Regions from separate parts of the Paenibacillus sp. EB106-05-06-XG162 genome, predicted to be linked through region 1. Evidence: riboswitches for the same ligand, from Rfam matches in the RefSeq annotation. Region 1 holds a riboswitch; each other region holds the start of a gene.
The links. Region 1 has a riboswitch for cyclic di-AMP ahead of kdpA (potassium-transporting ATPase subunit KdpA). Riboswitches for the same ligand answer to the same signal wherever they lie in the genome.

Region 1 (7,845 bases):
GTCACATAGAGCGCCGCCTTCAAGCGGTATGCGATGCGGAATCCGCGTCGGATTAACCGTTCCGCATTCGAGCTTAATGTCACCCCGACGAAGATCACTTCCTTCCGACGCCAGGGGCCGCGAAGCGATGGTTTCCGCTCCCACGATTCCAGACGTTCATCCACGTCATCCGCCAGTTCCCGCAACGCTAATTCCCGCAGAGCAATCAGATTCCCGGTCTTGAAAAAATGATTCAGCGACTGCTCCACCTGTTCCTTGCGATAAATATGTCCGTCCCGCAGCCGCTGCTGCAGCGTCTTCGGCGCCACATCGATCAATTCCACTTCATCGGCTAACCGCAAAATATGATCTGGCACCGTCTCTCGCACGCGGACCCCTGTAATCTGTTCCACCGCATCATTCAAGCTCTCCAAATGCTGCACATTCATCGTCGAGATGACCGAGATCCCAGCGGCCAACAGCCGCTCAACATCCTCGTAACGCTTCTTCAGCTCACTCCCCGGTACATTCGTATGGGCCAGCTCATCGACCAAGACAACTTCCGGATTGCGACGCAGGATCTCATCCGTATCCATCTCTTCCATCTGTACGCCGCGATAATCGACCTTACGCCTTGGCACGAGCGGCAGTGCGCCCACTTGCCCCGCCGTCTCGCGGCGACCATGCGTCTCCAAATACCCGATACATAGGTCCACCCCCTTGCGGAGCAGTTCATTGCCTTCCCGCAGCATGGTATACGTCTTGCCTACGCCCGGCGCCGCACCAATATAGACCTTGAAATGCCCGCGCTGCATCGATTCTACTTCGCGATCAATCTCTTCCTGTGTCAATCGGCGGTATCGGTTTTTCTCCAAATCCCCCAGCTGACCTCGGACACGCACCTTGCCGTGCAACATTTTCTCTTCTCCGCTAGGTACACCCGCTGTGTCCACGTCTCCACGTAACGCTAACCGTTTGGTCGGCAGAATCCGTTCCCCATCCGACTCCGCCCGATCCGCCACGATGAACATATCCACCTGGTTCATTCGCGCGATTAATCCATTCAAGACGGAGCCTTTGAGAAGCTCCTGCCACCTCGTCATCTTCGAATGCCCGATCACAATACGCGTCACTTGATGCTCTAACGCATAATCCATGAGTATGCGCGGAAGAAGACGTTGCGAGGACAAGGGCAGTTCTTCGAATGGCGCATCAATCTTCTCCGTCAGCTTCACGATCGACCGCTTGAACGTCGCCATCTCCTTCGTCAGCTCCATCCCTGGCTTCACGAACGTGACGACGCGCAGATCCCCATTCAACCGCTTCGCAATCTGCTGACCGCGCCGAATATAGATCGAGCCATTCCAATGGTATTGGGCAGCGACAAGAATCCGTTCCGCAGCCCAAGACGGTCCGATGAGCCCCATTCGCTCCCGGTGCCGCTCCAGCGAGTCATTGACGCCCTCCGCAACCAGCCGCAGCGCGAGCTCCCGCAGAACAGCCAGATTGCCATGCCGGAACACGGAGACATCTGCTGGAAGCTGCAGTCCATCCAGATGCCCTTCCGCCATTCGTTTCAATAATGTCTCTGGCGTGACGTCGATTAACCGGACTTCGTCCGCCATTTCGAGTGTATCCGTAGGCACCGTAATCTCAGGCTTAAAGCCGATATACGGCTCGGCAAGCTCCGCGACCTCCTGCAGTTCGTAGACATTGACCGTCGTCGTCACGCTAATGCCTTGCTTCAATAGATATTGAATATCCTCTAGCCGTGTGGCATGGAGCGCGCCAGGTCGATTGCGATGCGCGAGTCCATCGATGAGCACCGCTTCTGGATCCCGCTGTATGAGCGCCTCCAGATCGATATCCTTCTGTTCGACGCCACCCTTCATCCAATGGATGCTCGGTATCCGCTCCAGATCGCCGATCTGTTCCATCGTCTCGGGCCGCTGCCGCGTGGAAATCGCCGTGAAGACAACATCCACCCCTTGCTTAGCCAGCTGGTGCCCTTCACGGAGCAGATGGTACGTCTTCCCCGAACCGCTGACCGCTCCGATCAGAATTTTCAGATAACCTCGCGACAACCGCGTAATCGACTCCAGAATTTCCTCCGGTGTTTTCCTTCGAAACTGCTCCATGCCCCTACCCCTTTGGCTTATATGTTGACATGAATATGTCCACCCGATCCAAGCGACCGAGTGGACACATCCGCATTATTTCATTAATTTCTGCAAATCAATATTCAGCATCAATACATTCACACGCGGTTCCCCGAACACACCCAGGTCACGGCCATCGGTATGGCTTTCAACAAGCTTCTCCAGCTCTCCTGCGCTGATCCCCGTCAATTTACTGATCCGCGGAATTTGTACTTCGGCGCTCTTTGGTGATATGTGCGGATCTAGGCCCGATCCCGAGTTCGTGAGCAGTTGAATTGGCACTTCACTGAGCGGCACATCCGGGTTATTTTTCGTCCATTCCGCCGCCGATTCCTGTGTCCGCTTCAACAAATCGGGGTTCGAAGGCCCATAGTTGTTCGATCCCGAACTCGCTGCGTTATATTCAATGCTGGATACCCGCCCTTGGAAATACTTCTGATCCTTGAACATCTGCCCAATCACCTCGGAACCGATGACGGTACCGTTCGCGTCCTTGATCAGACTGCCGTTCGCCTGCTTCGGCATCAGCACTTGCGCAAGGCCTGTGGATAGGAGCGGATACACCAACCCACAGAGGATAATAAAGACAAGACTTATTCGTATAGCTACCGAGATGATCGAGCCCACCGACGTTCGGGCAGGCACCTCAACATTTGTATTTGTATGCAGATTCATATTCATGATTATTCCATCCTTCCTTCTCTCCATGCCACGCTAAATCCAGATATGAACGAACAAATCTATTATTTTAATCCCGATGAACGGCGCAATCACGCCGCCAAGACCATAGATCAACAGGTTCCGGCTCAGCAGCTTGCTCGCGCTCATTGGCCGATACGCTACACCCTTCATCGCAAGCGGGATTAAGAGCGGAATAATAACCGCATTAAATATTAATGCCGATAAGATCGCGGACATCGGTGACCCGAGCCCCATCACGTTCAACACATGCATTTCCGGAATGGCCAACATGAACATCGCGGGGATAATCGCAAAATATTTCGCCACATCGTTCGCCACACTGAACGTCGTCAGCGCACCGCGCGTCATGAGCAGCTGCTTCCCGATCGATACGACTTCAATGATCTTCGATGGGTCGGAATCCAGATCCACCATGTTCGCTGCTTCCTTCGCCGCAATCGTACCGCTGTTCATTGCGAGCCCTACATCCGCTTGCGCTAACGCTGGCGCATCGTTCGTGCCATCGCCTGTCATCGCGACGAGCTTGCCTTCCGCTTGCTCCTTGCGAATGACAGCGATTTTGTCCTCCGGCTTACTCTCAGCGATGAAGTCATCTACACCTGCTTCACGCGCAATCGTCGCAGCCGTGAGCGGATTATCGCCCGTACACATAATCGTCTTGATGCCCATACGGCGAAGCTGTTCGAACCGCTCGCGCATCCCCGGTTTGACGGTATCCTTCAAATAAATAATGCCTAACAATCGATCATTTACCGCTACTGCAAGCGGCGTTCCGCCTTCCGAGGCGATCTTGTTCCCTTTGTCTGTCAGATCAGCCGGAATCACGCCGCCTTGATCCAGTACCCATCGCTTCACCGCATCGATTGCACCTTTACGAACCTTCCATCCATTGGTTAGGTCCGCGCCGCTCATCCGCGTCTCGGCTTTGAAATCGATAAACTCGGCATTTCTCGCAATTTTATCATCAAAGGCATAACCTTCTTTTCGTACCCACTCCAGCACAGAACGGCCTTCCGGCGTCTCATCCTGCATGGAGCTCACTGCAGCCCATTGGGATACTTCTTCGACCGTGGCTTTCCCCACGGGCACTATGTCACTCGCCATCCGATTCCCGAACGTAATCGTCCCGGTTTTATCCAGAATCATTGTGTTAATGTCCCCTGCCGCTTCAACGGCTTTCCCGGACATCGCGAGTACGTTATATTGCGTCACGCGGTCCATCCCCGCGATCCCAATCGCGGACAATAAGCCCCCGATGGTCGTCGGGATCAAGCAGACTAACAAGGAGATCAGCACCGGAATTTCTAAGTCGACCCCTACATACTTGGCAATTGGCGCTAGCGTCATAACTACAATTAAGAAGATCACGGTCAAAGTAATGAGCAAAATATTAAGCGCAATTTCGTTCGGCGTCTTCTGACGCTCGGCCCCTTCGACGAGGGAGATCATGCGATCGAGGAACGATTCACCCGGATCATTCGTGATCCGTACTTTAATCTGGTCACTGACAACCCGCGTTCCGCCCGTTACCGAGCTGAAGTCGCCGCCCGCTTCCTTCATGACTGGCGCAGATTCACCGGTTATCGCGGATTCGTCTACCGTCGCCAGCCCTGCGATCACTTCACCGTCTCCAGGGATCATCTCGCCCATGGATACGACGACGACATCCCCCTTACGAAGCTCTGTCGCTGGCACTTGCTTCACGCCACCACCTGGCTGCACTTTATTCGCCATCACGTCGCTCTTCGTCTGCTTCAGCGCATTCGCCTGCGCTTTCCCACGTCCTTCTGCGATCGCTTCGGCGAAGTTTGCGAACAAGACGGTGAACAGCAAGACAATGAATACCGTTAAGTTAAAGCCGAAATTCGCTTCCGCGCCAAATACGGATGGAAACAGCGTTAACAGCAGGACGATGAACGTTCCTAGCTCTACCACGAACATGACCGGATTTTTGATCATGATCAGCGGGTTCAATTTGACGAAGCTCTGGCCTAGCGCATATTTCACGATATCTGAAGTTATTAATGATTTACGTTTCATGGTCGAATCCATGTTCTTTCACCTCGTTAATTGATCTCTACCCTAATGTCAGGAACTCTGCAATCGGCCCAAGGACGAGTACAGGCAGGAACGTCAATGCACCAATGAGAATGACCGTTCCGAGCAGCACCCCGGCGAATAGCTTGTTATCGGTGCGGAATGTCCCAATTGTCTCAGGCACCCATTTCTTGCGCACGAGCGAACCTGCTACACCGAGCAGTGCCACGATGGAGACGTATCGACCGAGGAACATCACAATCCCTGTCGTCATATTCCAGAACGGCGTGTTATCCGCCAAGCCCTCGAACCCGGAGCCGTTGTTCGCTGCCGATGAGGTGTATTCATAGAGTACTTGCGAGATGCCGTGGAACCCTGGATTCGTAATGGCACCCGATCCTAGATCGGTTAAGAAAGCAATGGCCGTCGGGCCTAAGATGATCAGCGGATGGACGAGAATCGCAATCGCAATCAGCTTCATCTCGTGCGGTTCAATTTTCCGACCCAAGAACTCCGGCGTACGACCGACCATTAAGCCAGCCAAGAACACCGCGAGGATCGCATACATCAGCATATTGACGAGCCCTACACCATCACCGCCAAACACCACGTTCAGCATCATGAGCGACATCGGGACAAGACCACCGAGCGGCGTTAACGTATCATGCATATTGTTGACCGTACCCGTCGTTGCCGAAGTCGTCACGGTCGTGAATAGAGCGGATTGCGCAATCCCGAATCGTGCTTCTTTCCCCTCCATACTGCCTTGAGATGTGTCTGCACCGATCGTATTCAAGACCGGGTTGCCGTTGCTTTCCGAGATATACACAAGACTTAGGAAAGCTGCGAACAGGATACTCATAACGGCGAACACGATCCAGCCCTGCTTCTGATTCCGAGCGAATCGTCCGTACGTATACGTCAAGGATGCTGGGATACACCACATCATCAACATTTCGAGCACATTCGTAAGCGGGTTCGGATTCTCGAATGGATGCGAGGAGTTCACTCCGAAAAATCCGCCGCCATTCGTCCCCAAATGTTTAATCGACTCGAGCGATGCTACAGGACCAATCGCGATCTGCTGCGTCTCGCCCGTAATCGTGTGCGCTTGAACCGTAGCGTCTAGCGTCTGCGGCACTTGGAGTCCAACGAGCACCAGTGTCATTACGATCGCCATTGGAATCAACAATCTGGTATGGGCCTTCACGAAGTCCGCGAAGAAATTGCCTAGCCCTGTGCCCTTCTTCGTTAATCCGCGGATAAAGGCAATCGCCACCACAATACCCGTAGCCGCTGAGGTGAACATCATCATCATGATGACGATCATTTGCGAGAAATAAGATAAGCCTGACTCCCCGCTGTAATGCTGTAAGTTCGTATTGGTCATAAAGCTGATAATCGTATTAAAAGATAACGTCGGCTCCATATTGTCAATGCCGTTCGGATTGAGCGGCAGCCAGCGCTGTGTCAGCAAGACGCCGAACCCCACCAAGGTTAATACGAGATTCGTCAGGAGCAAGCTAAGCGCATATCTTTTCCAAGACATATCGCCGCGGTTCTTCAGCCCGATCATCCAGAAGATCCCTTTCTCCACCGGACCAAATATCCGATCACTCCGGTTCGGCTCGTTCGAAAATATATGATAGATATACGTACCGAGCGGCTTCACGATCAAGAGCAGCAGCCCGATAACAATCACGATTTGCAATAAATCCATTCCCCAGTTCATAGTCGATCTCCCTTTTCAACAACATTTTAATCAACGTGAAAAAAGTTAATTTTTTTCATTCCCTCTAAAAAAAGGCATAAAAAAAGAAGCCTGCGGGGGAGGTTATCCATCGCGGCTTCAATAATGGGCATGGCGAATCACCATGCTGCGCACTCATTGAATACGTTCAAGTTGCCTCTCTCGAGACGCTTACGAGGTTAGCTGTCGGATTCGGGCCTTGAGAGTCGCCCTACCTTAGCGCCGTACAAGACGGTGCCTCGGATTCACCCCATGGTCAGCTCAGCTGACCGTTGGTTCCCCCGCTCTTTGCCATAGCAAAGACTCAGCGTTAAAGACATGTAAAACATTTTTCATAGCTTCATCAATCTATTTCACATCATAACCACAGATCTGTTTCGCATCTGCAGCCAACATTCGTCTACACTTTCCTTCATCCTCTCTCATTCGCTTACGAGGTTAGCTGTCGGATTCGGATGGTGAGAGTCACCCTACCTCGGTACCGTTGTACCAAGGATTCACCCCACATGTTCCTGCTCTCGCTCTCACACGAGCCACAGGTTCATGACTTATTGGTTCCCCCGCTCCTTGCACGTGCAAGGACTCAGCAATGTTCATGAATCGTATCATACTCCTCGCGTTGCAACTTGTAAAACCTTAAATTGGTTCTAAATGGAATCTGAAAATACTGGAAATCGTCATGAAAGCGTTATGAATGACACGAATCTCTCGAAACCTCCTATTTTCGCTCGTTAGATCACTTTCGCGCAAATTTCAGGATGAATGCACATGCATCGGAGCACCGCCATACAAAAAAAGCCAACCCTCTTCACCGAAGGTTAGCTTCTCTCCACATTTATCTATAAAATAATAGATCAATCACTTTGAACACGGCCATCGCAAGCACGAATGCAATCGGAATCGTCACGATCCAAGAGATGACAATACGACCTGCTAGGCCCCATTTTACCGCCGAAAAACGCTTCGCGGAACCTACACCGAGGATCGCTGAGGTAATCGCATGCGTTGTACTAACGGGCAAATGCGCTAGCGTTGCAGTCATAATAATAGCAGCTGACGATAAATCCGCTGCAAAACCGTTAATCGGTTCGATTTTGAAGATTTTCGTACCCATCGTTTTAATAATTTTCCACCCGCCGACAGATGTACCGAGTGCCATCGCTGTTGCCGCCGAAATTTTAACCCATAACGGAACATCCAAATTATCTTGTATTCCTG
Region 2 (7,845 bases), on a different contig from region 1:
TATTTAACCTTTCATGGGGCGGAGCATAGCCGATTCTCGCACTCCTTGGGCGTGTATGAGATTACGCGCAGAATTATTTCGCAATTCGAACGAAGCGGGTATTCAGATTGGCCGCAGGAAGAGCGGCTGCTTGCGCTGTGTGCAGCGCTGCTACATGATCTTGGCCATGGACCGTTCTCGCATTCGATTGAAGAGGCGTTTCAGATGCATCATGAAGATTGGACTTGTCGAATCATTCGAGAGAACTCGGAAATCCATGAGGTTCTACGACGAATATCGGATGATTTCCCGGAGCAGGTTGCATCTGTTATTCAGAAGACGTACGATAAACCTATTGTTGTTCACCTTGTATCCAGTGCACTCGATGCGGACCGTATGGACTATTTGCTTCGAGACGCGTATTTTACCGGTGTGAATTACGGGACATTCGACATGGATCGCATACTTCGGGTGTTAAGACCTTATCGAGGTCGCATTGTTGTGAAGGAGAGCGGTATGCATGCGATTGAGGATTATTTGATGTCGAGATACCAGATGTACTGGCAGGTTTATTTCCATCCTGTGACACGCAGCTCTGAAATTATCCTGCGACAAATTTTCAAACGGGCACAAGAATTGTATGACAACGGATATTCGTTCCAATTCATGCTCGAGCCATTACCTTCTTTATTTGAAGGAAAAATTTCAATGGAACAATATATACGCCTCGATGAGGCTTTGATTCAGACGGTATTTATGCAGTGGACGCAGGAGCAAGATGAGATCCTTGCGGATCTGTGCGATCGGTTCATGGAACGTAAATTATATAAATATGTCACGTTAGATCACTTGGATGATCAGCAAAAAGATAAGATATATGAGCAATTCGTACATGCCGGGTTAAATCCAGCCTACGATCTGGAAATTGACTCGCCAACGGACTTATCCTATTCGATTTATCGCTCAGGAGAACATCCGATGGGCAAGCAGATAGTGCTCTTGGATCATCATGAACAGCTTCGGGAAATTTCCGAAGTATCCGAAATTGTGCGTTCAATCAGCGGCATTCGCAAAGGCAAATTTCGTTTGTATTTTCCTGAAAATAAACTACGCGCCGTTGCCCACCTGCTTGATCGGGAAATTTCTAAATTATTCGATGTGCCAACGACATAATCAAGGACAAAAGATATCAAATTAAGACATTAGAAGGGGATTATGGACTGATGTTATTCGACACACATACGCATTTAGACGCTGAACAATTCGACGAAGATCGGGAGGAAGTCATTGCAAGAGCGCTGGAACAAGGCGTTACGCAGATGGTCAATATCGGGTTTAACCGTGAGACGATCCCGACGACCATGAAATTGGCGGAAAGCTATGATTTTATCTATGCTGCTGTAGGCTGGCACCCGCAAGACGCGATTACGATGCAGCCTGGTGACCTCGAGTGGATTGAAAAGTTATGTGCACATGAGAAGGTTGTTGCGATTGGTGAGATCGGACTGGACTACTACTGGGATACCTCACCAAAGGATGTGCAGCATCGCGTATTCCGTGAACAAATTCGGTTAGCAAAGCGTCTTAATATGCCGATCGTTATTCATAATCGGGATGCGCACGAGGATGTCGTTCGCATTTTGCGCGAAGAGCATGCTGAGGAATGTGGAGGCGTAATGCACTGCTTCTCCGGCAGCTGGGAAATTGCCAAGCAATGCCTAGATTTGGGATTCTATATTTCATTTGGCGGCCCCCTTACATTCAAGAATGCAAGGGTTCCCAAAGAGGTCCTCGCGAACGTTCCGAATGACCGATTTTTGATCGAAACGGACTCGCCATATTTGACGCCGCACCCCTATCGCGGGAAGCGAAATGAGACAGGTTATGTACGTCTTGTTGCGGAGGCGGCAGCGGAAATAAAAGGGCTAAATTTGGAAGAAGTTGCTAAAATTACGATGAAAAATGCCCAAGCCTGTTTCCGGTTAGGATGAAAAACGGTGAAAAACGCATGAAAAACTTAATAAACGGGTGAAATAGGTAGTTTTCATCTCAAAAATCGAAGAATATTACAAAATTTTAACCATTAATATCTAAAAATGAGTTTGATGCCTTCTTTACAAGCATGGAGCATTCAGAGTATGATTCAAATCAGAGTTTGAATATTGTTCCATCCATTTTGTATCGCTGAGTCTCCAAATTGGAGAGCGGGGGAACCGATATGGACCTTCTCAGGAGGGTTCGTAATTGATTTCTTAATGGGGTGAATAGAGGGCTTCTCGCCATGAGCGGGATAGCAATCTTAGGGCGACTCTCACGTCCGAATCCGACAGCTAACCTCGTAAGCGTGCAGGGAGAGGTACCCTCGTGCGGCCATCAACTATTGTTTCCAACAGGAAGCCACGAAAGAGACCCTCTTTACGCTAGGCTTCTTTTCTTTTGAATAAAGTTGAGTAGGACGTCATACTGTTACAGAACAGGAGGTGGGGGGACGTACCTAACAGAGGATGGTGTACAGCTGTCACATGCAGGTTGATGCGGCCGTTGTGCAAAAATACAGTATATAGTCTTCGTCAATTTATGATCATGCGTAACACCTGACGGCGGGACTATGAAGGAGGTCTGAAGACGTGGGCGTTTTCCAAACTAAGGAATCCCATGGTACACGATCATCCAGCATGTCTTTCGCATTGCGATGGATGCATGAAAACGTGCGTTTGATATCACTCGTGGCTCTACTGTCACTCGCGATGACTTTCATGTTAATGGTGGTGCTGAATGTTTACGCCAAGAAGGATATTTCTCTGGTCGTAGACGGACAACATATCCAGGTCGAAACGACTAACACAGTATTACAGCACCTACTGGATGAACAAGCTATACAAGTCGGCGCATACGACAAGCTGTCGATGCCGCTCCAATCGGAGCTCAAGGATGGTGACAGCGTTGAAATTACGCGTGCGGTTCCCGTTCTTGTCACAGCAGATGGTCAGACAAAAAACTTGTTTACGACCGAAAAAACAGTCAAAGAAGTACTCGCAGCTGCGAATATAACATTATCTGAAGACGATAAAATTACACCTGCGCTGAATACACCGATTTCGAACAAACTGGAGATTAAGATTACACGCGTCAGTACGAAGTTGGTAAACCGCGAAGTATCGATTCCTTTTGAATTCGTCAAAAAGCCCGATGCAACGCTCCTGCAAGGCAAACAGAAGCTAATCCAAGACGGAAAGTCTGGACTTGTTGTTCAGAAGATTGAGAAGGTCTTCGAAGATGGTAAGTTGGTTTCGATCAAAATGGTTGATAAGGCCTATAAATCCAAGGCAACACACAAGATCGTTGCTTATGGTACAAAGAAACCTGAGGCTAAAGTCCGAACTTTGTCTGCTGGCGGACCAGGGGTTGCGAAAATTCATAGCCTTGGTAAAGAAGTGAAATATGCAAAAGTGCTGAAAAATGTAACGTTAACCGCCTATTCTTCGGAAGAAGATGGCATTGGAACGCGGACGGCTTCAGGCGCGACCGTAACCGAAGGGCGCACAATCGCTGTAGATAAGGACGTCATTCCGATTGGCTGGTGGGTATACATCGAAGGAGTCGGATTAAGACGAGCGGAAGATACAGGTGGCGCTATTAAGGGCAATAAGATCGACGTGTATATTCAATCCCTAAAAACAGCGAATAAATTCGGCCGTAAGAAGGGGCATACCGTCTATGTGATTGGACCGGTCAAACCGTCGGCGAGCTAATGAGGGTCGTAATTCTAGGCCATGCTTCATTTGCCAATCGTGTATTAATCATATAGTATTATCCATAACAATATGCCATGATAAGAAGAGGGAAACCTCTTCTTTTTGTATTTTGCGGAAGAAAAGAAAGGAAGCGGATTGTACATGATTAAGGAAGTCATCGTGGTCGAAGGGAAAGACGATACCACGGCCATTCGGCGGGCTGTAGAGGCCGATACGATCGAGACTGGGGGGTCTGCCATTAACAATGCGATATTAAAGCGTATTGCGCTGGCTCAGGAGCGTCGAGGCGTGATCATTCTGACGGATCCGGATCATGCCGGGGAACGTATTCGCAAGATTATATCGAATCGTATCCCGGGCTGCAAGCACGCTTTCTTGAAGGAAGCGGATGCCACCTACAAAGGGGACATCGGTGTAGAGAATGCATCGCCTGAAGCGATCCGGTATGCACTGGATCATCTGCGAACGGAATATGAGAAGAATGAACAGCTCATCGATTGGAGTGATCTGATGGATGCAGGACTAATTACCCATCCGAATGCAGCGAGTCGTAGAAGGGCGATGGGAGATATACTTGGGATTGGCATGTGCAACGGAAAGCAGTTCTATAAACGCTGCGGCATGTTCCAGATTAGCCGAGAAGAGTTCTTGGCCGCGTTAGAGCAAATTGAAAATGAAGGGCTGTAGAAATAATGAAAGAAATCAATTCAGCTGGGGCACGCATCGATATTGCGACGCCGAAGCGGACGAAAGATATTATTGGAAAACATGGATTTTCATTTAAGAAAAGTCTAGGTCAGAATTTTCTGATTGATATGAATATATTGAACAAAATTGTAGATGCTGCAGAACTTGATGAGACCATGGGGGCTCTTGAGATTGGACCTGGGATCGGAGCGCTGACAGAACGTCTTGCGCAGACGGCAGCGGAAGTGACAGCAGTAGAGATCGATACACGGTTGATTCCGATTCTGGAAGAGGTGCTTGCACCTTATCCGAATGTAGGCGTCATTCATGGAGACGTACTGAAAGTGGATTTGAAGGAAATTTTCGAGGAGCGGTTCTCTAAGGTAAACAAAGTCAGTGTCGTGGCGAATCTTCCTTACTATGTTACGACGCCCATTCTTATGAAGCTACTCGAAGAACGTCTACCGCTGCAAAATATTGTGGTGATGATCCAGAAGGAAGTGGCGGACCGGATGGCTGCTCGCCCAGGTGGGAAAGACTACGGCAGTCTAAGTGTTGCAGTCCAATATTATTGCGAGCCAGAGCTGGTATGTACGGTACCGCATACGGTGTTCATTCCACAGCCGAACGTGGAGTCTGCTGTGATTAAGCTGAAGGTGCGGGATACACCGCCAGTTCAGGTCGCAGACGAAGCCCATTTCTTCCAAGTAGTACAAGCCTCGTTCGCGCAGCGACGGAAGACGATTGCGAATAACTTAAAGGCGAGATTCTTCAATGAAGGCGGCCGTGAGGCGCTGGAGGCCGCGTTACAGGAAGCGGGTATCGAACCCCAGCGCCGAGGCGAAACGCTAAGTATCGCTGAATTTGCGCGTCTTAGCGACGTATTGTTGGCAGCAGGACGGGTATAACCGCTAAAATCCGGTTGATTGCATGAAATCGATGTGGATTCGAACAGAAGATAGACACCAATCCATGGGCACCTCCATACGATAGACAGAAGAGGTGATTTGGGCCATGAAGCAAGGAGATCTTGTCGTTCGAAAATCGTATGGCGGAGACGTCACATTTCGCATCGAGGCATTTATGAAAGATTTAGTGATTATCAAGGGGATTGACTTTCGTCTATTGGCGGATGCTCCCACGAATGATTTGATGCCTGTAACCGAGGGGAAACCTCTACACTATAAAGAAGAACAGGCGTTTATTCGTGCGAAGGAATCGACTCGGCTTCTGGAACAGCATAGACGCGTGCAGACCGAGCGGAACCAGGCAGATTTGAATCAGAAAATGATGAACCACCAACCGTACTTTGAAGTACCCGGCAAAGTGCTCCACTTGGACGGGGATCCGAATTATTTGAGGAAGAGTCTGGATTTGTATAATCAACTGCGGGTCCCAGCCGAAGGACATTACGTGACAGAAGCAAACATGGCTGACGTCCTCTACCGACTGCTTCCCCGCGTAAATCCGGATATCGTTGTCATTACCGGACATGACGGCGTCTATAGGCATTTGAAGAATCGTGATTTGTACAGCTTGTCCAGTTATAAGAACTCTCAGAATTTCGTGAATGCCATCAAAACGGCACGGCAATATGAACGGAATTTCGATGTGCTGAATATCGTTGCAGGGGCATGTCAGTCGCATTTCGAAGCACTGCTCCAAGCAGGTGCGAACTTCGCAAGCTCACCGGGACGTATTCTCATCCATGCGCTTGATCCGGTGTATGTTGCAGCGAAGGCATCTTTTACACCGATCCGGGAGACGATAAATATTGTGGAAGTTCTCTCCCAGACGATTACGGGAACCGATGGTATGGGAGGTATTGAGACGCGGGGAAGTTATCGAATCGGTCTTCCGAAACTTCGAGACTTAACCAATTTGGACATCGTTCCGTCGATTCCGTGAATAATTTTCGAAATTTAACAAAATTGCCGTTGACAACTTCAAATAATCGTTGATATAATATTCATTTATTTGACATCACCCCTTGAATTGGTTATAATGGACAAGGAAAGAGGTGGTAGTTGACAATGGCTAAAAATGCGCTGTTGGAAATTAAACGTAGCCTAGAAGCCCATGTCGGGCGAAAAATTATGCTGCGAGCAAACGGTGGTCGCCGAAAGACCATTGAACGTACCGGTGTACTTGAAGAAACCTACCCATCTGTTTTCATTGTTAAACTTGACCAGGACCAGAACGCATTTAAGCGTGTTTCATACAGTTACGCCGACATTTTGACGGAGTCTGTGGAATTATCGGTATGCGAGGACGATGGCCAAGTGCGCATCACATATATCCAGAATTAAGGCTTTTGTAGTAAGCATCACGGCAGCCCTTCGGGGCTGTCTTTTTTCATGGAGTGATAGGTGAGTATGATCTGGATAGGGAACAGCCATACTAACGATAAGGGCAACGAATACACTCCAGTCATAAATACATCCCTTAAAGGAGGACCTGAGATGAGCCGCAGAAGAAGTGTCATGTCAGATCAATTGAAAGTTGAGCTTGCGAAGGACCTCGGGTTTTATGAGACAGTCCAGAATGAAGGTTGGGCCAACATCCGAGCGAAGGATGCAGGAAATATGGTTAAACGCGCCATCCAATTGGCTGAACAAGCCGCATCAAGAAAATAATCATCATGAGCGAAGGATGTCCGACACAGGTGGCGTTCTTCGCTTTTTATTTCCTGTGACGGCTTCAAATGACTTCAATATATGATTCTGATATAATATGTTAAGTTCGTAGAACGTTCGATCAGATAAAGTAGGTGAAGACCGTGAAAGTATATGAGAAAGCGCCAGCCAAGATCAACTTATTGCTGGACGTGTTACATAAAAGAGAAGACGGTTACCATGAAGTTGAGATGATTATGACGATGGTCGATCTCGCAGATCGTCTCGAGATGGAGGAATTACCTCGCGACACGATTATTATATCGAGTCAAGCGGGTTATATTCCGCTTGATGAGAAGAACCTTGCCTTTCAAGCCGCGAAGCTTATTAAGAACCGTTATGACGTCAAGCAGGGTGTCTATATCCACCTGGATAAGAAGATTCCGGTCGCTGCAGGTCTTGCAGGGGGAAGTAGTGATGCAGCAGCAACACTGCGTGGATTGAATCGCCTCTGGAAGCTGAATATTCCGGATCATGAACTTCAAGAGCTGGGTGCTGAGCTAGGTTCAGATGTTCCTTTCTGCGTGACGGGAGGCACGGCGATTGCGCGAGGTCGTGGCGAGAAATTAGAAATGATCCCGAATCCGCCGCAATGTTGGGTGATTCTAGCAAAGCCACCGATCAATGTCTCTACCGCCGATGTCTATGGACGTTTTCGGGTAGACAAGTTGAACGGCCACCCTTCTATGGCGGATATGATCTCAGCGATCGAAAATCAGCAGTTCCACGATGTGTGCGGACAACTTGGC
Region 3 (7,845 bases), on a different contig from region 1:
GTGTCTAAAGACAGAGATATCGGGGAACTTCGGTTGCGACTCGGTATTATCTCTAAAGCAACAGGTGAGTTTATCGGTGTATGTGGCACAGGGATATTAGATCGCGTATCACCGCCGAACCGAGAGATTTATTATGGCATTTCCGCCGATTATCAGAATAAAGGCTACACCACTCAAGCGGCGAGAGGACTCATCACCTATTTGTTTGAGAACACTAACACCTCTGAGCTTATTGCAATTGCACAAACCCGAAACGTGCCTTCCAATAAAGTAATACAAAAATGTGGGTTTGCATTTCAACACGATCTAACGATTGAAGATCGGGAATATCATTATTACAAGCTGAGAAAGAACTTGTAGAAGACGAAAATGAACCTAACGGAGCTTGCCAGTTTAAGTTTGGCGGCTCTTTTTTGCTGTCATCGACGGTATACATGGTTCATGCAACTTTTCCCAATCACATGCGTCAGAATATGATGTGGGAATATAGCGATTCCTAGGAGATGTGGACGCGTTTATTAGTGGAGGGAATGGAGAAATGACAGAAGAAGTGAACACACCAGGCTGGGACGCCATAGACCAGGAAGTGACGAAGATATTCGGAGAACAGGAGCCGAAACATTATGGGACACTCATTCCATACGCATTGGGAGGCAATGACCCTCTAGATGGAATCAGTGCTTACAAATCAGACTCGCCTGTTCCGCATTGGCATTTTGTAACGTATGGATTTTCTGAGCTCTACGATAAAGAATTCGAGGATTCCGATGTGAGCGGTTATGGATTTGAATTGACGTTTCGGTTAGCACGTGCAATGGATGAAGAAGAACCTCCGGCTTGGGCACTCAACTTGCTTCAGAATATGGGGAGATATGTGTTTAGCAGCGGCAATGTTTTTCGGGCAGGTGATTATTTGGATGCGAATGGTCCAATTTGTCTCAATTCCGATACCAAGCTTAAGGCATTGTCCTTTATTGAAGATCCGGAGCTATCAGCAATCGATACGCCCAATGGTAGGGTTGATTTTTTGCAGATGGTAGGTATTACAGTGGACGAGCTCGAAGCGATGCAGATATGGAATACGCTTGGTGTGCTATCTGCTTGCCAAGCCTATATGCCTCAATACATAACAGACTTATCGCGAGATTCGCTACTCCAAGTTGAATCAATTGCCGAAACCGTTCAACAAGGGATGGAAGAAGAGGGATCTAACACCGGTTATCTATTCGTCGGTCAGCTGGGCTGGGAGGCAGGGAAGAAAGGCTGGTTGAAAAAAACGCCGGACATTCTTAAATTAGGTGCCAAGCAAGCTGGAATCATTGGAACGTTACTTCACGGGCGTATTCTGAAGGGGAAAAATCTCACGCTTGTCGGTTCAGATGTTCGAGTAATATTTGAACCGGGTGACCATCCATCTTGCGTAGTTGAAGACGGTGAAGTTCGAATCATCCTTGATGGCAAGACCGTGACAGAGCTTCGTAAGCGACTGCAGCCGCAGGAGAGTAAGTTCGATTTTCCTTCTTTGGAAGGAACGGTCGTTCAAATCGACAAAACCGAGATCAAGGACAACGATGGCAATGTCGTTGAAATCATCGGTTAACGGAAAATATCTTGAGAATAAATCGATAGATAATCAAGAGAGGTATCAAATCACCATACAAGGTGAGAGTGATACCTCTTTCCTTTATACAAAATGATTGTTTCTTTTGCTATACTGTATAGAACCTTAACAAATCCAAGGGGGATCAGAATGGAAGAATTACAACTCGTGACAGCAAAGTTCAGAGAAATTAAGAACGAATTGTCTAATTATTTTACGCAGGTACTGCCTCAATATGAAGTCACGCCCATTATGATGTATACGATACAATTTTTACGTAAAAATCCGGATTCGATTGCTGTCGATATCGCTAACGAATTTGGTCTGACACGCGGGGCCGTAACACAATTGCTCGATAAGCTAGAGCAGGATGATCTCGTACAACGCAAACCTCATCCCGTAAGCCGCAGAAGCCTTCTCATCCAAGTGACTGACAAAGGTACACGTCTTAGTGACTCGATTTTGAATGAATATAACAATAAGATTGAGCGTTTACTTGTGAACTACACGGCAGAAGAGTTGAGATCACTTCGCCTGCTGTTAGACAAGTTACCGATCTAAGCAAAGAAAACGACCTTGACATTTTTGTTCAATTCATATACTGTTTAGTTACTATACAATATACATTTTGAACAAAGAGGTGTTTTTATGAATAAAATTATTTGTATTACGGGTGCTTCATCAGGTGTAGGCTTAGCAACAGCTCTTACTTTCGCAAGGAACGGATGGTCTGTATATGCAGGAACTCGGAACTTAGAGCGTGATCTAGCCCAGTTCGCCACGGAAGAAAACCTTCATTTTCTGGAAATCGATGTGGTCAATCCTGATTTGATAGAACGTGCCATGCATGTTATAGCAGAAGAGCAGGGTCGAATTGATCTGTTGTTCTGTAACGCGGGTTATGGGTTTATTCGTACGCTCGGTCAAGCTTCGTTCGAGCAAATTCAAAGCGTCTTCGATACGAATGTATATGGCGTTATGCACACGATTCGCGCTGCGCTTCCATTGCTAATCAAAGCCGAATCAGGACATATCATCGCGACTTCAAGCGTTGGTGGCTTAGTGGGTCAACCGCTGAACGAGATATATTGTGCAAGCAAATTTGCCGTTGAAGGCTTATTGGAAAGTCTAGCGACGTACTATAAACCTCTGTTCAACATTGATGTTACGCTGATTGAACCTGGCGCGATTGAGACCCAATTTGTGAAAACTGCGCTGGACCAAGTTGCTGCGACGGGCGGTGTGCTCGATGATGAATATAAGCCGATTGTCGAGACGTATATCGATATGTTCACAAAACGCAATGCCGTATCACAGTCGCCGGAGTCGATAGCCGATCTCATGCTGGAACTTACTCAAATGGAAACAAAACCGCTCCGAATCCGGACATCGGAAGCAGCGGAACGGTTTGTTAATCATAAAGTTCTAGAGGATCCGACAGGGCTTAAGGGGATTGCTCAAACGCGTAGAATTCAGCTTGGGATGGAGTAGACCCGTATATTGAGACTATCTCTCTGTCATGCGGATTATTCAGTTATTTTCGCTATTTAACAATCCCCAAACAATCAATCGTTATAATGGTATCTTCTCAGCTAATGTTACAAAAGTAAGGGAGGTATCATCGCAAGTGGAAAAAGAAAAGAATCCAAAGAAGCACGAACCAGGACTCAAATTACAGAGATTGGTCGAAGTGTTGCTGGTATCCATGAAGCTCGGACTCACTTCATTCGGTGGCCCAATTGCGCATCTAGGTTATTTTCATGATGAATACATTCGTCGTCGTAAATGGATGGATGAACGCAGCTATGCGGATCTGGTCGCGCTTTGCCAGTTGTTACCTGGACCAGCCAGCAGTCAGGTTGGTATGGGCATCGGGTTGATTCGGGCAGGCCTGCTCGGGGGGATCATAGCCTGGATTGGTTTTACACTACCATCGGTCCTTGTGTTGATTCTGTTTGCCTTCTTCGTGCAAGGCTATGATATAGGTGACGCCGGATGGATTCACGGTCTTAAGCTCGTCGCCGTCGCTATTGTCGCGCAGGCCCTCCTGAGTATGGGTCAGAAGCTAACGCCAGACCGCAGCCGCGCGACATTGGCAATTATCGCAATGACGATTACACTCATATGGCCAACAGCATGGAGTCAGGTTCTTATCATTCTCGTGGCGGGCCTTATCGGGATGTTGTTCTATCGGAAATCAGAACTACCGTCTGGCACAAGCCTTTTCATTCCGATTCGTGGTAAAACAGCTGTCGTTTGCTTGACGGTGTTTGTAGTTCTATTAGTGATATTGCCTATCCTTCGGCCAATCGTAAATGGAACCGGGTTGTCCTTATTCGATAGCTTCTATCGCTCAGGATCGCTTGTATTTGGAGGCGGGCATGTCGTACTTCCTATGCTCGAACGCGAAGTCGTGCCGACAGGCTGGGTGACCAAAGCTGATTTCTTAGCCGGATATGGGGCTGCACAAGCTGTGCCAGGTCCGTTGTTTACCTTCGCTAGTTATTTGGGCGTGATGACGAGTGGGGTGAAGGGAGCGATCATCGCGACGGTGGCCATTTTTCTCCCTGCATTCCTATTAATCGTTGGGACATTACCATTCTGGAGTTCCATTCGGAGAAGCCCCAAGCTTCAAGGCGCATTAATTGGCATTAACGCAGCCGTTGTCGGCATTTTACTGGCAGCGTTATATAATCCGCTCTGGATATCGGCAATTCTTACGCCTGTTGATTTTGCTATTACTTCCATCTTGTTCTTGATGCTCGTCTTCTGGAAGCTACCTCCTTGGAGCGTCGTGATGACTGGAGCGATCGGTGGTACAGTAATTTCACTTCTGCTCATGTGACATGCTGATCGTACCGGCGGCCTGGCTCCAGGTGTTAGGAACAATCCTTGACTAATCTTTGCATCAAGGTTATTGTAGATAAATAAAGTCTATAATTGATTGAGGTGAGAAGATGAAGTTCTCTAAAGCGACAAACTATGCCCTTCATACGATGCTTATCTTGGTTGCATTCGCACCGAATAAACCCGTCGGCGTACAACAGCTTGCTGAAAGGCAGGGCGTATCTTCTACCTATCTGTCGAAAATCTTGACGAAGCTGGTAAAGGCCGGGTTAATTGAATCGGCTTCAGGGGCTAGCGGAGGCTATCGACTGAAAGCAAAGAAAGAAGAAATCTCGTTCTTGGACGTCATTCATGCGATTGAAGGTACGGCATCTTTGTTCCATTGCGGCCTTCATGATGATACGGAATGTGCGATTCAAAGCGTGATGATATCTGCCGAAGAAGCGATGGAGCAGCAGCTTCGCAGCAAAAAAATCTTCGATCTTGCCCAAGAAATAACGTTGTCTAAGTAAGGCATCGTTATTTTTTGGCTTCAATTGTAGATATAATATGTCTTTGATATCTTTTAAATTTCGGAGGGATGATTCTTATGATGTACGATTGTGCTATTGTTGGCGGAGGTCCAGCAGGGTTAAATGCAGCGTTAGTACTGGGAAGAGCTAGGCGGAGTGTAGCGGTAATAGATAATAATCAGCCAAGGAATCGCGTTACACATGCATCTCATGGGTTTATTACGAGAGATAACGTCACACCTGCCGAGTTCAGGCGTATTGCCTACGAAGAGGTACTCCGTTATCCATCCGTACGGCATTGGCAAGTTGACGTAACCCATATATCCAAGACAGAGCAGGGGTTCGAAATCAGTACCCAGTCGGATGAAATCATCCAAGCAAGAAAGGTTATTTTGGCTACAGGGTTGAGGGAAGTCTTCCCTGACATTGAAGGTCTGCACGACTTTTATGGAACAAGTTTATTTAATTGCCCTTATTGTGACGGATGGGAGCTTCGGGATCAGCCACTGGTCATTGTGTCAGAAGAAGCTGGAATATTTCATACGGCTAAAATTCTGTATAACTGGAGTCAGGATTTAGTTGTCTGTACGAATGGACTTGAAATCTTAACGAAGGAGCAACAAGATATCCTCTCATCCAAAGGAATTCGCATCATGAATAAACCAATCAAAGCTTTTACAGGTAAGAATCGAATGTTGGAAGAAGTTCATTTTACTGATGGCACTTGGATCAAGCGGAGCGGAGGATTTATTACCCCTACCTTCGTACCTAAAGCTGTGTTTGGTGAACAGCTTGGCTATGAGACGACAGCATACGGGGGTATTGTGACCGATCCAGCAGGTAGGAGCTCTGTTGCAGGTCTATACGCAGCAGGAGACGCGGCTTATGTAAGACCTTCTCAAGTTATCTATGCTGCAGCTGCAGGGAGCAAAGTTGCCATGACTGTCAAGGCTGACCTGACAGATGAGGATTTTTTATAAAAAATAAAGAATTACGGCGTGTGAAATAGATAATGAAAGAGCAAGATACAAGTAAACGTTTTCTTGGTATTAAAATCGCCCATTTTTTTATTTGCAGCCATCTTTTTCGCGTTTTACAAGGATATCAATATGGCGTAATATTCAATGTTGGAAATGAACATTACAAGATAAATCATTACAATAAATTCTTATATTCGCTGAGTTTTCCGTTAGGGAAAACGGGGGAACCAACGTGATGGATATAAATGTATCATCACATGGGGTGAATCTGCAGTTATGCAGTAGGGTGACTCTCGCCATCCGAATCCGACAGCTAACCTCGTAAGCGTTGATCGAGAGAGAGGATATGAATACTGTGATCGTGTCAATATGACCACAGAGGTTCACACCTCTGTGGTTTTTTATTGTCAAAATGCGTAAATGACGGCTTGGAGGTTGGTCTTTGACATGGATAAAACATTGCGATACAAGGCATTATAGCCACATATTCAGATTACAAGTTGTATTAACCAAAAGGGGAGCAATACTTACGATGTTATCCATTTTAAAACGAGTATTAATTGGAAGACCACTCAAATCAACGGAATTGGGCGAACAAAAAATCAATAAAACGAAAGCATTAGCTATTCTGTCTTCAGATGCTTTATCCTCTGTCGCATACGGTCCAGAGCAGATTTTAATTGTTCTGATCACCATTAGCTCAGCTGCATTTTGGTATTCGATCCCCATTGGAATAGATGTCTTAATTCTATTAACCGCTCTAATTTTATCCTATCGTCAAATTATTTTTGCATATCCGCACGGTGGTGGGGCTTATGTCGTATCCAAGGAAAACCTTGGCATGTACCCTGGGTTGGTCGCGGGCGGTTCTCTATTAGTTGACTATATTCTTACGGTTGCCGTAAGTGTATCTGCTGGTACAGATGCCATTACGTCCGCATTTCCAAGTCTGCATGAACATAACGTAGGGATTGCCATTCTATTTGTTGTGTTTATTACGATCTTAAATTTAAGGGGCGTAACGGAGTCAGCTTCTATCTTGGCTTATCCAGTGTATTTGTTCGTACTTGCTTTATTCATTTTATCGGGCGTGGGCATTTATAATATCCTGACAGGTCAAGTATCCCCTGATCTGCATGCCCCAATCGGGACACCGGTCGCAGGAATCAGTTTGTTCCTGCTCTTAAAAGCATTTGCATCAGGAAGTTCAGCTTTAACAGGCGTGGAGGCGATCTCGAACGCGATACCGAACTTCAAGGATCCTGCACCGAATAACGCAGCGAAGACGTTAATTGCAATGGGATCATTACTCGCGCTCTTATTTTCAGGGATCATCTTCTTAGCGTACTATTATGGAATTTCTCCTAAAGCAGAGGTTACGGTTGTATCACAGATCGCTGAGCAGACCTTCGGAAGGAACTTTATGTATTTCTTCATCCAAGGAACGACGGCATTAATCTTGATCCTTGCGGCGAATACAGGGTATTCTGCCTTCCCATTGCTAGCGGTTAATCTAGCCAAAGATAAATTCATCCCAAGAATGTTCACCATGCGTGGAGACCGATTGGGATATTCGAACGGTATTATTTTCTTAGCGGTCATGTCCATTATCTTAATTGTTGCATTCAAAGGGAAGACGGAACATCTCATTCCACTCTATGCCGTCGGAGTATTTATTCCATTTACACTGTCTCAGACCGGGATGTTGCTGAAGTGGATCCGTGAGAAGCCGAAAGGCTGGGTTACCAAGTTTATTATTAACACGACCGGCGCTACGATTAGCTTGATCGTCACACTCGTGTTCTTCGTCACCAAATTTACACAGGTGTGGTCCGTATTAATCTTCTTGCCGATAATTATTGCTATATTTCATCAAATTCGGAAGCACTACGATGCGGTGGGCGAG
Region 4 (7,845 bases), on a different contig from region 1:
ACGATTATGGTCGGATAAGCATTTACTTTGCGTTGTTTTAATACGTTTAATAACTTCTTCTGAACGATGCAATGAAATTTGCCTTCTTCGTACTGAACGAGAAGCGGTGGCGGAGCGGCTGCATGGTCATCATCTTCAGCTTCATGGTTTTCCTCGATCTCTATTTCATCACGCTGAATGAGACGCAGTGGAAACTTTACGACGCCAATATATAGATGATCTTCCTTCACGAAATCTTGTAGAATGGGAATAACTTTTCGGGTAAGCAGCAGATAGCATTGAATCCATTCTTCCAACATCCCGTCATTCGCATACTGTACAGCTGACTCCAAAGTCGGAGCATATGATAAATGTCTATTGCTCTTCTTCGAATAGATGATTTTTTTTACGGAATCCAAGGATAAAAAGTATTCGTCTGCAAGTTCCGAAACCGTAACGCCATGAGCATACTTATTGCGAATCATGAGGTTGCGTTTCTGGAGTTGATCTCGGTAACCGGACGTCTCACCCCAAGCCTTTTTTTCTTCACCAGTAGGAATATAAAGAAGTTTGCCTGCCGCGTATTTCTGGATTTCTTTCAATAGCTCCTCTGGTATCACATCGCCAGCATTTTCATATTTCATATCATCACCATCTATAAGACGTAAAGTCGATCTTTCAATTCGCTGATGGATTTCATGATGGACATGCAGGATTCCGTGTCATCAATTGATGCATGCCAACGCAAGGTATCGATCCCTTTATAATAAGCCATACATAAGTATCTTTCTTTAAAATCCGGTATGACGATATCCCTTTTCTTACAATACTCAGCTAACAGTTCTGGTATCTTCAAGTAAGGCTTATTTAAGTCCATAATGGCAAAATCCAATAGGAAATCGCAAATGCCGGATCTGCTCCAATCAGGGAAACCGACAATCGTCTTCCCATCCGTAATCATATTCTCGAAAAACGTATTATTATAAACTAAATATCGATTTCCTTCACAATAACGAGTTCTACCCTCCATTTCCTTAAAGTATTTCTCAAAGAAATCACGTTCTAAAACCGTTGTTTCGAACATTTCCCTCCAATTAAACCAATACCCCTCATGATCATCTGCAAATGTATCGATCAAAAATTCCCTGCAGGTCCCATATTCTGTTTTACAATCATCATTAAATTCACCATAGCCTTCAACTCCCGCTATATCTGATGAACTGATCTCAAGAATCTTGTCAAAAAACAATTCGTAGCTATCTGCAAACTGTTGTGGGCTTAAATGATCTGCAACAAATCCATTAGGTGTCATACTTACCTTTTCAGAGAGCATCGCTTTAATGATATTATCTTTACCCATCATTTGATCGTCCCTTCCATCTTCACATTGTAATAACATCAGCTGCGCATCTGATATGAAAATATCATAACATTGGGAAATTGCTGGGTTATAGGCAATGAATACCTTTACTTAACTTTACATATATGACGGCACAGGGGCTTGAAGCAAAAAAACAGTTAGCTTATTAAATTGCCTTTTTGCCACTCTAACCACTTTTGAGCAATACCGAGTCTTGTCTCGGTACTTCTTTCCGAATACCAGCACTGACCTTCACGCCACTCAGGCTCCGAGTCGAAATTCATACCGGTAATCTGTTCAAGCGTATTGCATCGTTGACCAAAGATAGAGACTCTTTGATTTAACGCATCATTCTTTAACCCTGAAATGAGAGGTTTTACAAAGAAAGGATTTTTCACTCTCGCTGCAAGATTCATTGAAAAATATTGGATATCTAAATCAATATCAGAAAAAAGACAAGCAAGATCCTCTATCAATTCTTCCCACAAGTCCGGACACCTGCTGAATGCATGTAGAGCTCCCATTCGCACATATCTGTTGTTATCTTTAAATAATTGTCGTAAGTCATCATTTGTTACAAACTCAGGGTTGTAAGACAAAAGAATAATTGACGCAGCACGAATTTTATATGAAGCGTGTTGTAATAATGTGTGAGCATGATGAGACATTTCCAACGGAAGAGTCTCGGAAAAATAAGATAATAGCGCTGTAAGAGCTTCCTCATCATCCTGACTCATTACTGCGGATAAACGTTCTGTATCCTCTCTTCTTTTCCAGCTCTTCCATAGTAAATATGGAGTGGTAGCAGGCAGTCGTTCATTTTCGAACGAAAAGTTCACTGTGGCAGAAACATCTACTAGCCCGGACTGCAGCTCGTTCCATACATGTGGAGAAAAACTGCTGCACCTAAGGAGGGCTAGTTTTACTTGAAACGCGGACCATGACGGCTTAGCCTCCCAGATACATGCAGCGGCACCCAGGATAATCGGGCCTGAGAAAGATGTTCCTTCCGTTCTCGCATAATCAGCAGGTAAGCCATCATAAGGAGCTGTGAAATGATTCAGCCGTTCTTCTTCTGACTGAAAAGGCGTTGGCAAAACAACGTTTTCCGCAGGAGCAAGGATCTCTGGTACCCATTTATTCTCAAAAGTATTTCCTCTGCACCCATGATAAGCTTGTGCATGATGAAAATCTGCATCAATTGGAACAATGACACCACCAACAGACAGTACAGAGGGAGATGCTGACGGACCATTACAGGTTAACTCTTTCGTATTTCCGGATGATGAAACAACCAATAGCCCATCGTCAACTAATTCCTCGCATAAAATACGAACAGGGTCTGCTTGCCAAGGTAGTAATCCTGTATCTCGTGTTGCTGTGACTGTCAATACAACACCACGGATTTTATATGTACGCCAATTTTTTCTTAGCCATTCCAGAGCCATGCCAACCTTTTCTTCAACTTCATCAGGAGTATAGAATGGACCTGTCTCCAGCAAGTAGAGGTTAGCAGCTGGTGCTGCACCCGAATAATGACCATTGGAAAGTTGCCCGGATCCGGCTGCGGCGGCAGAGCTCGAAAGTCCGTGCAATCCTTTATTCCAAGGTCCTTCATTTGATAACATTAAAACAGGCTGTGCAAGAGGGTCTGAAATTTTTACAATGTATGTATCACGTTGCTGATTTGACGATATATCTGGATGATGTGCAAACCTACTATCTATAACCGCAATATTAACATTCTTTCCAGTAAGATTTTCCGGGATATTCAGAAACGTTCTAATTGATGCCCACGCCATACAATCATTCCCTTCTCAAGATACCATATCCTTCGCTTATCAACATATCTGCCCAATAGCATAATACAATAAGGAGCAGCTGCCGTGGCATCCTGCTCCTTGTTTCTATTTAGGATCGTATATCCCATTTGTAACGATCCCAAGCTTATATCGCTTTCTTAGTTCAGTGAATAAACTTATTAACATCTCATCTATTAATTCCGTTTTGGGAGAAACATCAAATGTGAAAAAACTGACCTCCATCTTGCCCTTGTAAATTCTTAATTATTTTTGAACCTCAATTTAACCCTCCATATTATTATTAAGATTGCTGCTACGAATAAAAATGAAAATATCAGAAAATATATATTTCCCCATTCGGGATTGGTTAATTGGTTTAGCGCTTTAATATCTTTGCTTGCCTCAGTAATCAGTTTATTGCCACTGCAAAGACTGGTTAATTCTTTGCCTTTATGATTATATGTAAAAATTAAATATTTTTTTCCGACATCAAATTCAGTCCCACACATCCCATAGAAGCCACTGTGCACATAACCATCTTCAAGGCTTCCCTTCCATACCTTATCTACACTAAAAATATTTCCGCCTTCTTTATCTTTACTGACTAAAGTTCCAGTGAACACGACGCTAGATTGCTCGTATCTTTCTTGGACGCTAGGTTCGCCGCAACTACATGCGAAAACCTTATTAGGGCTGAGTACACTAACACTAACGATCATACATATAAACAAAACAATCGGTAACACTTTTTTCATTTATCTGACACCCCACAATTCGTCGGTATGATCATGGTTACAGACGGATAATTGAAAATATAGTTGCGTTAACATCCGAGTAAATGGCAAATGGAAATGGATGTCCCCCATTGGTTGTAAGGACATAGAACGATTGTACCGGTTTTATTTTTTAGTTAACGTAATCTGCCCATTAACTAAGAAAGGCATCCAACACAAAATGCCGGCTGCCTCCAAAATACTATTGAATTAATGTTCCCCCGCAAGCAAGAGCTAGAATGTCTTTTTTTATACTCGCTTTTTATACGCTCTCATTGCAAAGATATAAGCCAGGAGCATAATTCCAACACACCACGCGATCGCGATCCATATATCGTTACCCACCGGCTGCCCTGACAGCAATGCGCGGATGGCTTCCACGATCGAGGTCACCGGTTGGTTTTCGGCAAAGACGCGAACGACGGTCGGCATCGACTCGGTTGGCACAAACGCCGAGCTGATAAATGGCAGGAAGATAATCGGGTAGGCAAAGGCGCTCGCGGTATCGACCGTTTTTGCGGACAGTCCGGCAATGGCTGCGACACATGTTAATCGTTTGACCAGCTGCCTCTATATCATGATTCAACTATCGTGTCCCGTTAGCGAAATATCACGACAAAACCTTACTTTGGCTTCGAAGGATGTTTTATACTTAACAGGTTCACCGTTTTTTCTAAGGATGTGTATTCGTAACTCGCCAGATACTCATGATTTTCTTCAATAAGATTCCAAGTATTCTCATCATCAATTGTTATTTTAAATTGTTGTTTTGATTTAGCGAAGGGGTCAGTAGCGGTTATCCAGTATTCCTTTCCTGTTATGTCCTTATTAATAATCATCAAATATGACGTTGTGTTTGATTTTGATGTTGAGTTACATCCAGCCATCGTCACTAGTATGAGCAAGTACAAACATACTCTTTTCACCTCATCTCACCTCACATTATCATAACCCACATTCAGTTGATTGTACCATTTATTGTTTATTTCTGAACTGAATAAATCTGCCCGTAAGTTCAATCATCTAACTTCAATAACAAAAACTGCTGATGTATCACCTTTCGAAAATTCACCATCATCGGTTGTCCAGAACGCTGAAATCCCGTAGTAATAAGTACCTTGTTCTTTTGGAGCATTAAAAGATCCATTTTTCAAAGGAATTGGTATTGTTTTATCATCGACAAATTGCTGAATGTTCAACCCATTAGGTGCTGGTTTATAAGCAAAAGAAACTGTAATGTCTCCTTCAGGAGTTATAGCAGTAGGTGTAATGCCTCTTAACATTGTATTTCCTCCTGCATAATCTGCACATCCTAAATTGCCCCAACAATAACTACTCTGGATAACTGGAATTTGAGTTTGCCCCGAAGCAACACTGGGAAGAGGTGGGGATTTTTTAATTATTCTAATACCAACGTTCCTAGCGTATCCTTCAAACCTTGTATTTGCTACTAGGTTTCCTACAAATGGAGTTAAATAAATGAACACTACCAGTAAAGCTAAAAATCCCGTAACAGGTATAATAAATGTTTTTTTTCGACGCATCCCAAGCTCCTTTTAACATAAAATCACCTATATATAGACGTGATTTTACCGTATTAGTTACATCATCTCATTTGAAAATGTTTTAAACTATCCTGCCCAATCGTATTATGAGGTATAGGCATATTTATTGCCCCATTCCCTCTCGAATTCATCCAAAGCCGCTACTGCCGAATTTTTATTTCCTTAAGTATATAGAAAAGTACCCCATAGAGTAGACCTTTTTTAGGTGTCTACTCTATGGGGTATAGATCAGGCTTATCCTTTTTCATGCAAACACTAATTCACCATTTCATGATAACTCTTTTCATCTACTACACGCCGAGCTGTAACATAACGATCTTGGTAGTACGTATCCGTCAACTTGCTTATTCTTACTCCCTTACTGCTAGAGGAGTGAGCGAATTGATTGTCACCTATGTAAATTCCTGCATGGGAGATACCCGTACCTAAGGTATTAAAAAACACTAAATCTCCCGTTCGTAGGTTCTTTTTAGCTATCGGTGTCCCTACTTTAGCCTGTGACTGGGATGTGCGCGGTAGGTCAGTCACATCAAATTTTTTTAATACATACAAGATAAATCCGGTACAATCAAACCCTGCAACAGTGGTACCACCCCATAAATATGGTGTCCCTAGTACGTGATTCACTTCACTTTCTAGCTTAACCTCACTTGCAAATGTACTTGGTGCAGCGGCAGTGAATACGACTGCAGCTCCTAATAAAGATAAGATGAGTTTCTTCAGAACCTTGTTCTCCCTTCGATGCCTACGGAGTTAGCTGAGGGTTCGGTTAAAGGTTCCCTATATTCTCTTGCTTACAAGAATAATTCACCCGGGATGGTTCCCCCGTTTTCAAAAACGAAATTCGGCAATTGGTTAATATTTTGTAACTATTTATACTTTAATATACCGAGTAATCGATGTCAACCTTTTCACAAATTCAATATTTTAAATTTTTATCTATATATTCTCTGCACTACCATATAATACAATGCACTATTTATGAGCCTTTCATCAAGAAAATAGCCTCTCAAAAGCAAATCAACTCCTATTCGTGGGGTCTATCCTCTTTATCTTTCCTGTCTAGACGAATACCGATATGCACCAATAAAAGATACAAAAATGTAATAATTAACCTTATTCCCAAATGCTTATTGCGGTATAGTGTACTGCTAGCTTAATAGCTTTTAAATTAACTCAATATCTTTTCATTAAACTGCCCGTTACTTCAATGAACCTTTCTTAAAACACAGCAAGACTGCCGTTCAATATCGGCAGTCTGTACAATTATCTATTATGCTGAACCTTAGTAACGGGAATCCATAATTCGACATCCAATTCTTCAGTAAACACCTGTTTTTCAACGCCAATTTGGATTTCAGGACCAACCTGTATCATAGGTCCTTCAACTTGCTCATATCCTGAGGAAGGAAACCATTCCCCATAGATGCGATGCCATTTTTCTTTTTCCCAAGGAACTTTCATTTCAAATACTACCCATGTCTTAGCTGGCACAATGAATTGTGAGAAGGTTTCGGGGCAAGGGTTCGTAGTTGCCACGGCCAAGTAATAATCATAATCTCGCTTCTCACGTACACCTTCTCCAAAACTCACATGTAGAATTCCGTAAGGCTCTTGATTGTTAAGAGATTTTAGTTCGGCATACGTCTCAATCTCTGTTGATTTCCAAACCTGTTCTACACCTGGATGCTCCCCAACATCTACTGCTGTAACACGATTCGTGATCCCAACCAGTTGAAACGAATCCTTATACTCAATCCTATACTTCATTGGCTCACTACCTCCTATAGATAATCGAAAGGTCATTGGAGGATATGCTTTTAGTGAACGGTTGTTAGTTCTTGCTTCGGTTGGGGTTGTTCCATGTAAGCTTATAAATGCACGTGTAAACGCATCGGGTGAACTGTATCCGTATTTTACTGCGATGTCGATCACCCTGAGCCTACTATTTTGCAAATCAAAAGCTGCAAGTGTAAGGCGTCTACGACGAATATATTCTTGGATAGGAATACCCGCCAAATATGAAAACATTCTCTTGAAATGATATACAGAACAATATGCGCGTTTAGCCACCTCATGTTCATCTATTCCATTCTCAAGGTTTTGTTCAATGTATTCTAATGCCCCGTTCAAATTTTCCAGCATATTCATTCAATGGCCTCCATTCTGCTATAGAATAGCAGGGTCCCATATTTGACATCCGACTTTTCCAGTTCAATTTTTGGAGGGTGATAATTAAGCAAAAGTGCATCTTCAGCTATTCTTATCCTCCACGATTTTTTAAACACTTAATAATTCGATGCAATCTAAATATTACCTTCTATCTAATTTACTAAACTCCCTCTATGGAGAAACGCTTTTCTCTT

Region 2: linked by a shared signal. The riboswitch ahead of AC3WU2_RS28680 (resuscitation-promoting factor) and the one ahead of kdpA (potassium-transporting ATPase subunit KdpA) in region 1 are both predicted to bind cyclic di-AMP.
Region 3: linked by a shared signal. The riboswitch ahead of AC3WU2_RS15425 (APC family permease) and the one ahead of kdpA (potassium-transporting ATPase subunit KdpA) in region 1 are both predicted to bind cyclic di-AMP.
Region 4: linked by a shared signal. The riboswitch ahead of AC3WU2_RS18625 (C40 family peptidase) and the one ahead of kdpA (potassium-transporting ATPase subunit KdpA) in region 1 are both predicted to bind cyclic di-AMP.

The regions. Positions count from the first base shown of each region.
Region 1 is NZ_JBYTDT010000018.1:74,277-82,121, forward strand. Features, by position in the region: gene AC3WU2_RS26340 (histidine kinase) at 1-2,117, opposite strand, end outside; gene kdpC (potassium-transporting ATPase subunit KdpC) at 2,193-2,819, opposite strand; gene kdpB (potassium-transporting ATPase subunit KdpB) at 2,853-4,892, opposite strand; gene kdpA (potassium-transporting ATPase subunit KdpA) at 4,918-6,597, opposite strand; cyclic di-AMP (ydaO/yuaA leader) riboswitch at 6,780-6,947, opposite strand; cyclic di-AMP (ydaO/yuaA leader) riboswitch at 7,040-7,226, opposite strand; gene AC3WU2_RS26360 (inorganic phosphate transporter) at 7,463-7,845, opposite strand, start outside.
Region 2 is NZ_JBYTDT010000024.1:50,893-58,737, reverse strand. Features, by position in the region: gene AC3WU2_RS28690 (HD domain-containing protein) at 1-1,152, shown strand, start outside; gene AC3WU2_RS28685 (TatD family hydrolase) at 1,203-1,970, shown strand; cyclic di-AMP (ydaO/yuaA leader) riboswitch at 2,152-2,338, shown strand; gene AC3WU2_RS28680 (resuscitation-promoting factor) at 2,607-3,731, shown strand; gene rnmV (ribonuclease M5) at 3,876-4,421, shown strand; gene rsmA (16S rRNA (adenine(1518)-N(6)/adenine(1519)-N(6))-dimethyltransferase RsmA) at 4,427-5,329, shown strand; gene yabG (sporulation peptidase YabG) at 5,436-6,329, shown strand; gene veg (biofilm formation stimulator Veg) at 6,455-6,730, shown strand; gene AC3WU2_RS28655 (small, acid-soluble spore protein, alpha/beta type) at 6,884-7,057, shown strand; gene ispE (4-(cytidine 5'-diphospho)-2-C-methyl-D-erythritol kinase) at 7,201-7,845, shown strand, end outside.
Region 3 is NZ_JBYTDT010000006.1:146,035-153,879, forward strand. Features, by position in the region: gene AC3WU2_RS15390 (GNAT family N-acetyltransferase) at 1-360, shown strand, start outside; gene AC3WU2_RS15395 (suppressor of fused domain protein) at 539-1,600, shown strand; gene AC3WU2_RS15400 (MarR family winged helix-turn-helix transcriptional regulator) at 1,751-2,161, shown strand; gene AC3WU2_RS15405 (SDR family oxidoreductase) at 2,249-3,091, shown strand; gene AC3WU2_RS15410 (chromate transporter) at 3,228-4,445, shown strand; gene AC3WU2_RS15415 (RrF2 family transcriptional regulator) at 4,558-4,959, shown strand; gene AC3WU2_RS15420 (NAD(P)/FAD-dependent oxidoreductase) at 5,037-5,939, shown strand; cyclic di-AMP (ydaO/yuaA leader) riboswitch at 6,125-6,283, shown strand; gene AC3WU2_RS15425 (APC family permease) at 6,472-7,845, shown strand, end outside.
Region 4 is NZ_JBYTDT010000009.1:125-7,969, reverse strand. Features, by position in the region: gene AC3WU2_RS18655 (CD3324 family protein) at 1-623, opposite strand, end outside; gene AC3WU2_RS18650 (hypothetical protein) at 635-1,342, opposite strand; gene AC3WU2_RS18645 (S8 family serine peptidase) at 1,498-3,141, opposite strand; gene AC3WU2_RS18640 (hypothetical protein) at 3,402-3,896, opposite strand; partial or broken gene AC3WU2_RS18635 (ABC transporter permease) at 4,164-4,466, opposite strand; gene AC3WU2_RS18630 (hypothetical protein) at 4,934-5,458, opposite strand; gene AC3WU2_RS18625 (C40 family peptidase) at 5,735-6,202, opposite strand; cyclic di-AMP (ydaO/yuaA leader) riboswitch at 6,207-6,339, opposite strand; gene AC3WU2_RS18620 (AraC family transcriptional regulator) at 6,746-7,630, opposite strand.